DNA from 3 places in the Pseudomonas sp. G2-4 genome. Region 2 is predicted to be linked to each of the others. Evidence: riboswitches for the same ligand, from Rfam matches in the RefSeq annotation. Region 2 holds a riboswitch; each other region holds the start of a gene.
What was found. A riboswitch is a leader RNA that binds a small molecule or an ion and turns the genes downstream of it on or off. The one in region 2 is predicted to bind cobalamin.
Positions count from the first base shown of each region.

Region 1: it holds a riboswitch for cobalamin, as region 2 does, so the genes downstream of both, cobO (cob(I)yrinic acid a,c-diamide adenosyltransferase) here and cobW (cobalamin biosynthesis protein CobW) in region 2, are expected to answer to the same signal.
Region 3: it holds a riboswitch for cobalamin, as region 2 does, so the genes downstream of both, QNH97_RS23845 (ABC transporter substrate-binding protein) here and cobW (cobalamin biosynthesis protein CobW) in region 2, are expected to answer to the same signal.

Region 1 is NZ_CP125957.1:4,905,627-4,907,852, reverse strand. It holds gene QNH97_RS21370 (PQQ-dependent sugar dehydrogenase) at 1-15, opposite strand, end outside; gene QNH97_RS21365 (hypothetical protein) at 213-797, opposite strand; cobalamin riboswitch at 955-1,164, shown strand; gene cobO (cob(I)yrinic acid a,c-diamide adenosyltransferase) at 1,246-1,857, shown strand; gene QNH97_RS21355 (cobyrinic acid a,c-diamide synthase CobB) at 1,854-2,226, shown strand, end outside.
Region 2 is NZ_CP125957.1:4,282,971-4,285,196, forward strand. It holds gene cobN (cobaltochelatase subunit CobN) at 1-172, opposite strand, end outside; gene cobW (cobalamin biosynthesis protein CobW) at 176-1,240, opposite strand; cobalamin riboswitch at 1,339-1,555, opposite strand; cobalamin riboswitch at 1,909-2,131, shown strand.
Region 3 is NZ_CP125957.1:5,439,833-5,442,058, forward strand. It holds gene QNH97_RS23835 (hypothetical protein) at 1-223, opposite strand, end outside; gene QNH97_RS23840 (DUF3592 domain-containing protein) at 228-671, opposite strand; cobalamin riboswitch at 820-1,012, shown strand; gene QNH97_RS23845 (ABC transporter substrate-binding protein) at 1,153-2,166, shown strand; gene QNH97_RS23850 (FecCD family ABC transporter permease) at 2,163-2,226, shown strand, end outside.

The DNA of each region.
Region 1 (2,226 bases), 620 kb from region 2:
GGGTGGCTTGAGCATGCTGGCTTCCCTATGAATGCATGTAGTTATTCATAGAGAAGCGTAGACGCGCGATGGTTCAACTGCGGGTAGGCCAGTCTGCCAGGCAAAACCTTGTGGGAGCGAGCTTGCTCGCGATGGCGGCGTGACAGTCAAGATGGATGTTGCCAGGTGCACCGCTATCGCGAGCAAGCTCGCTTCCACAGTTCTTGAATGAGTCAGCCGTGGGCCTGTTTGAACAGCACGGCGATACCCGGGTGATAAAAGCCGGCCTCGTTGCGCAACTTGCGGTAGGCGTAAGGGAAATACCAGGCCACGGCGCAGGTGTTTTCCTTTTGCAGGTCGTCGACCATGTCCTGCAACTCTTCGGGCGTGGTGCTCTGCTGGGCTTTTTGCGGTGCGACGAACAGGCAGCCGAGCCTCAGGTCGCTGGCGTAGCTGATGCGCTTGGCATCGCTGGTGGCTTCCGACAGCGGTTGGGTCAGGTTCAGGTTGTTGACCTTGGGCCAGCGTTGGGTGGCCTGGATGAAGGCCCGCTCCTCGGTGCTGGCGATAAACAGATCGGCGCTGACGTTGCGTTCGCCTTCTTCATTCTGCTTGCGGGTCGGCGCGTTCTGCAGCGTGACCATCTCGGCCATCCAGGCGGCCGCTGACAGCAGGCCAAGGTTGGCCTTTTCATCGAACCAGTAAGGTGTGTCGTTATCGCCACGCACGGCGTTGTAGCGGTCGATACAGTCAAACCAACGTTCCAGTACCGGGCGCAGGAACTCCAGTTTTGGATTGCTGATGATCATGCCTTGCATACCTTGCCCTCTTGTTCTTGTGATATCGGGGTGTAATGTCTCTTTGATATCACTTCCCGTGGCGTGACACAAGATTGACGTCATTCCATTGATCCGGCCAATAACCAGCGCTGGGCCCGTGGCGGCTTTAATTGACGCTCCACCCCCAACCCTCTAACCTTCGCCGCTTGTTTCAGGTGCTCTGTGGCCGTGGCCGACAGAGTGAAACAGGGAAGCCGGTGAGTGCACACGAACCCGGCGCTGCCCCCGCAACGGTAAATGAGTCAAGGTTGCCTACAGGCCACTGTGTCCATGGACATGGGAAGGCGCGCAGCCCGGCATCACGCCGCTCATGAGCCCGGAGACCGGCCTGATTCATCCAACGGCATCACGGTGGGCGATGCCAGGCTTGCTGCCGTCTTTTTTTGTGCCCCGCCCGCCGTTATCCAATCCCAACGGAGAGCTCCCCATGACCGACACCCCTGATCGCGACGAACGCCACCTGGCGCGCATGCTGCGCAAGAAAGCCGTGATCGACGAGCGCATCGCCAACTCGCCGAACGAGTGTGGCTTGCTGCTAGTGCTGACCGGCAACGGCAAGGGCAAGAGCAGCTCGGCGTTCGGTATGTTGGCACGGGCCATGGGGCATGGCATGCAATGCGGCGTGGTGCAATTCATCAAGGGCCGCAACAGCACCGGTGAGGAGTTGTTTTTCCGCCGCTTCCCGGAACAGGTGCGCTTTCACGTCATGGGCGAAGGCTTCACTTGGGAAACCCAGGATCGCCAGCGCGACATCGCTGCTGCCGAAGCGGCCTGGGCGGTATCGCGCCAATTGCTCAGCGATCCCTCCGTTGGCCTGGTGGTGCTCGATGAACTCAACATCGCCCTCAAGCACGGTTACCTCGACCTCGATCAGGTTCTCAGCGATCTGCAAGCACGCCCGCCGATGCAACACGTGGTGGTGACCGGTCGCGGCGCCAAGCCGGAGATGATCGAACTGGCCGATACCGTCACCGAGATGGGCATGATCAAGCACGCGTTCCAGGCCGGTATCAAGGCGCAGAAAGGCGTCGAACTGTGAGTGACACTTGCCTGACAAGCCGCCACTGTCCGGCGGTGCTGATCGCTGCCCCGGCCTCGGGACAGGGCAAGACCACCGTCACCGCCGCCCTGGCCCGCTTGCATCGCAATCAGGGACGCAAGGTGCGCGTCTTCAAATGCGGCCCGGACTTTTTGGACCCGATGATCCTCGAGCGAGCCAGCGGCGCGCTGGTCTATCAATTGGACATGTGGATGGTCGGCGAGCAGGAAAGTCGTCGGTTGTTGTGGGAAGCCGCCGCCGAAGCGGACCTGATCCTGATCGAAGGGGTGATGGGGCTGTTCGACGGCACGCCGTCCAGCGCCGATCTGGCGCGGCATTTTGGCGTGCCGGTGCTGGCGGTGATTGACG
Region 2 (2,226 bases):
TGGCGAGGCGAAACTCGGGATAATCGCCCGGCAATTGCTTCGCCGCTTCGGCCAGCAGCGCCAGGCTGGAGTCGCCGCTGCACAGGATCACCAGCTCGGCGGGGGTTTGTCCCAGGTCGGCAATGTTGTCATCCGACACGAAGCCGCCGGGCTGGGTCCTGAGCAGGTGCATGGCTTAGGCGCTGAGGGCGGCGCGCAACTGCGCTTCAAGCAGCGCCGCGTCCAGCGCCTGGCCGATCAACACCAGGCGGGTCACCCGCGCTTCATCGGCGCCCCATTGGCGGTCGAAATGTTTGTCGAATCGCGTGCCGACGCCCTGGATCAGCAGGCGCATCGGCTTGCTCGGGATCGCTGCGAAACCCTTGACCCGTAGCACGCCGTGCTGGACCACCAGTTGCGTCAATGCATCCAGCAGCAGGCTTTCGTCGGCTTGGGGCAGCTCGATGGAAATGGAGTCGAAGGCGTCATGATCGTGGTCGTCATCGTCGCCGTCATGGTGGTGATCGTGATGGCTGTGGCGACCGTCGATGTGTTCTTCGGAGCCGGCGCCCAGGCCGATGAGTACTTCCAGTGGCAGGCGACCGCTGCTGGCTTCAATGACCTTGACCGCCGGTGGTAGCTCTTCGGCCACTTCCAGACGGACTTTCGCCAGGTCTTCCGGGCTGATCAGGTCGGCTTTGTTGAGGATTACCAGGTCGGCGCTGGCCAGTTGGTCGGCGAACAGCTCGTGCAGCGGTGATTCGTGGTCCAGGTTCGGGTCGAGTTTGCGCTGGGCATCGACCTGATCCGGGAAGGCCGCGAAGGTACCGGCGGCCACGGCCGGGCTGTCGACCACGGTGATCACCGCATCGACGGTGCAGGCGCTGCGGATTTCCGGCCACTGGAAGGCCTGGACCAGGGGCTTGGGCAGGGCCAGACCGGAGGTTTCGATGAGGATGTGGTCGAGGTCGCCGCGTCGCGCCACCAGCTCGCGCATCACTGGGAAGAACTCTTCCTGCACCGTACAGCACAGGCAGCCGTTGGCCAGTTCGTAGACGCGGCCGTTGGCTTCTTCTTCGGTGCAACCGATGGAGCACTGCTTGAGGATCTCGCCGTCGATACCCAGTTCGCCGAATTCGTTGACGATCACGGCGATACGCCGGCCCTGGGCGTTATCGAGCATGTGCCGCAGCAAGGTGGTTTTACCCGAACCGAGGAAACCGGTGACGATGGTGACGGGGAGTTTGGCCAGTGTTTTCATCGGATGCCCTTTGGCAAGGTGGCGGGCAAACGGGACGACAACCGCTGGCAAAGGCGCGCGCGGAAGATTTCGCCACCGGATCACCCCGCCCGGTTGTAGTGAGAATCTGTGTCGAGGCAGGTCTCCTGGCTGACGGTGGGCCAGTCTTTCGACTGGCAATTGCTGCGCCTTCCCGCGCGCCCCGGATATAAAGGGGTATGCACAGTGGCCTTGCAGAAACATCACCGTTCACAGTTGCGGGGGCAGCCGCGGCTTGGACCGCGTTCCCTTCTTAGCTTCGGCGCAGGCCGAAGAACCTCGAAGGCGCAAGGCTACGCAGGGTGTGGGGGCGGGTCAATGTCCGCAAGCAAGATGCAGGATGCTGTTGTGGCGAGGGAGCTTGCTCCCGCTCGGTTGCGCAGCGACCGCAAAGAGCCGGGGGCCGCTGCGCTGCCCAGCGGGAGCAAGCTCCCTCGCCACAACAGCCCTCGTCTGCCCTTGTACATTGACGCCCCGCCCCCGCCCATGCTCTCCTGTGCATGGTTTGCGTAGCGGGTTCTGTTAGCTCAAATTCGGATGCCGGAAGTCCATAGCCAAGGCGCTGTGACGAGTCATAGCCCGCTATGGCGAGGAACAGCAACGCAGGATATGGATTTCTGGCGCCGAAGTTGGGCTAACAGAACCCGCTACACAAACCACTTGTTACGGGTGCCCTTCACAGGGTGAAACGGGAAACCGGTGAATCGTGTGCTTTACTCCAAAGCCACGTCAGTCCGGTGCTGCCCCCGCAACGGTAAGCGAGTGAAGCGTCTAAACCACTGTGTCTCACGACATGGGAAGGTGATGCTTGCAGGCAAGGCTCAGCCCCTGCCCCTCGCGAGCCCGGAGACCGGCCCATGACTCATGCATCAACAACCCGCGGTGGGCGGGCGCTGTTCGAACCCTGGCGGGCCTTCGCCCGGGGTTTCATTGCGCTCGATTCACCCGCTGACAAGACCAGAGGGAAG
Region 3 (2,226 bases), 1.2 Mb from region 2:
CCTTGATCTGGATATTGACCTTGCCGAAACGCGGCAGCCGCGCGCCAAATCCGGCACCCACCCCGACGCCGCCATAGCGGTAGCTGACGTCCTCGCCCTGGGGCGAACGCAGGATGATCGAACCGCCACTGCCCGCCACCATGACCACGGTCAGGCCACCGCCGCTGGCGGTCTGATACTGCCAGCGACTTTCATTGACCGGGATCGGGATGTTGTAGCTCATACGTTTAAAGTCCTTTATGTGAATGAACCGCACCGCGACCGCGCTGACGGATAGCCTTTGCCAGACCGACAAGGGTGAACACCAGACCGATAAAACCCAGGACCCCGGAAGTGCCCCACAGCGCGGCCGAGTCATCGACGATGGCGCTGTTGGCCGGCTGTTCGGGGAGGTAATACACCTTCACAGGCTGATCCTGCTGATAGCCGAAGATGAAGCCGCCCTGGGGGTAGGAGATTTTTTCACCACTGCCCGTGGTGAAGGCGATTTCAGGATGCGAACCACCGGCATTCAAGCGGCTGACGATGCCGTCGGCGGTCTGTGCGCGGTCGAGAAACTCGCGTCGGTCAAGGGTGAGATTGATGGCAATACTCAACAAGCCGATACCAATCAGGGCAAACAGCAGGCCCAGCAATATCTTCCCGATGCGTGACGGGGTGTGGTTAGCCATGGTTTGTCTCAGTGTTCGTCCATGAAGAGGGCCTTCAGGATAGCAAGAAGCGGCGCTCTGCCGCACCTCCAGAAAATCATTCCCGAAAATCCTACGACGCCAGGAGAAGGCATCTCAGCGGTGAGTGGTGATAAACACCCTGATCGACTACCATGCCGACCGCCGGTTCCCCATGGGACTAATAGGGAATCCGAGATGCCTCGCACGGTATCAAACGGAACTGCCCCCGCAACTGTAGGTGCTGAGCCTGCTCCTCAATGGCCACTGGGATCGCTCCCGGGAAGGCTGGAGCCAGGCGATGACGCATCAGTCAGGAGACCTGCCGGCCAAGTCAATCACTAACCGGCGGGGTGTCCGGGAAGGACATCCTTGCGCTGCGCGTCACTGGGCTGATCAGCACTTTTGTGCTTTAGCGGCAGCGTTCGATGATGTGTTTTCCAGTCCGTCCCTGCTCCGTGTACGGTCCATTGGAGATTGCATCATGCTGCTGCCCCGCCGTGTCGCCCTCGTCATCGCCCTGGGTCTGCCCACCCTCGCCCACGCGGCCCCGACTCAATACCCCCTGACCATCGCGAACTGCGGCAGCACGCTGACCTTTGAGCAACCGCCCAGTCGCGCCGTGACCATCGGCCAGGCCGGCACTGAAATGCTCTATGCCATGGGATTGAGCGACAAGGTGGTCGGTACTTCGCTCTGGTTCAACGATGTGAAGGTGAAATACCAGGCGCAGAACGGCAAGATCGAACGCCTGGCCGATAACGAGCCGAGCTTCGAGGCGGTGATCGGCAAACGTCCGCAACTGGTGGTGGCGGAACTGGAGTGGACGGTCGGACCGCAAGGCGTGGTGGGTACCCGCGAGCAGTTTCACGAACTGAAGATCCCAACTTACCTGATGCCCTCCGATTGCGAGGCCAAGGATAATCTGGTCGGTGCGGATGGCACGCGGTTGGAGGCGTTTCGCATCGACAGCATCTACAAGAGCATCAGCCAGTTGGCTGAAATCTTCGACGTGCAGGAACGTGGCCAGCAGTTGAACGCTCAACTCAAGGACAGCCTGGCGAAGTCTATCGCCACGGTGCAGGCCAAGGACCTCAAGCAGACGAGTGCGCTGTTCTGGTTCTCCAGCGCCAGTCTGGATATCGATCCCTATGTGGCTGGGCACAAGGGCGTTCCTGACTTCATGCTCAGTACCCTGGGCGTGCGTAACGTGATCGAGTCCGACGAGGAATGGCCGACCGTCGGCTGGGAAACCATCGCCAAGGCCAACCCGACCTTCCTGGTCATTGCCCGCATGGACCGCCGACGCTTTCCGGCGGATGACCATGAAAAGAAGCTGCAATTCCTGCGCAGTGACCCGGTGACCCGCAATATGGACGCGGTGAAAAACAACCGCATCATCATTCTCGACGCCATGGCCATGCAGGCCAGCATCAGAATGTTCGACGGCCTGGAATCCCTGGCGATGGCCATCAACGGCTACGACCTACCGAAATGACTGCGACGCTGATTCGAACGTTGCTGGCTTTGGTGACCTTGCTGCTGGCGGTGATTGCCG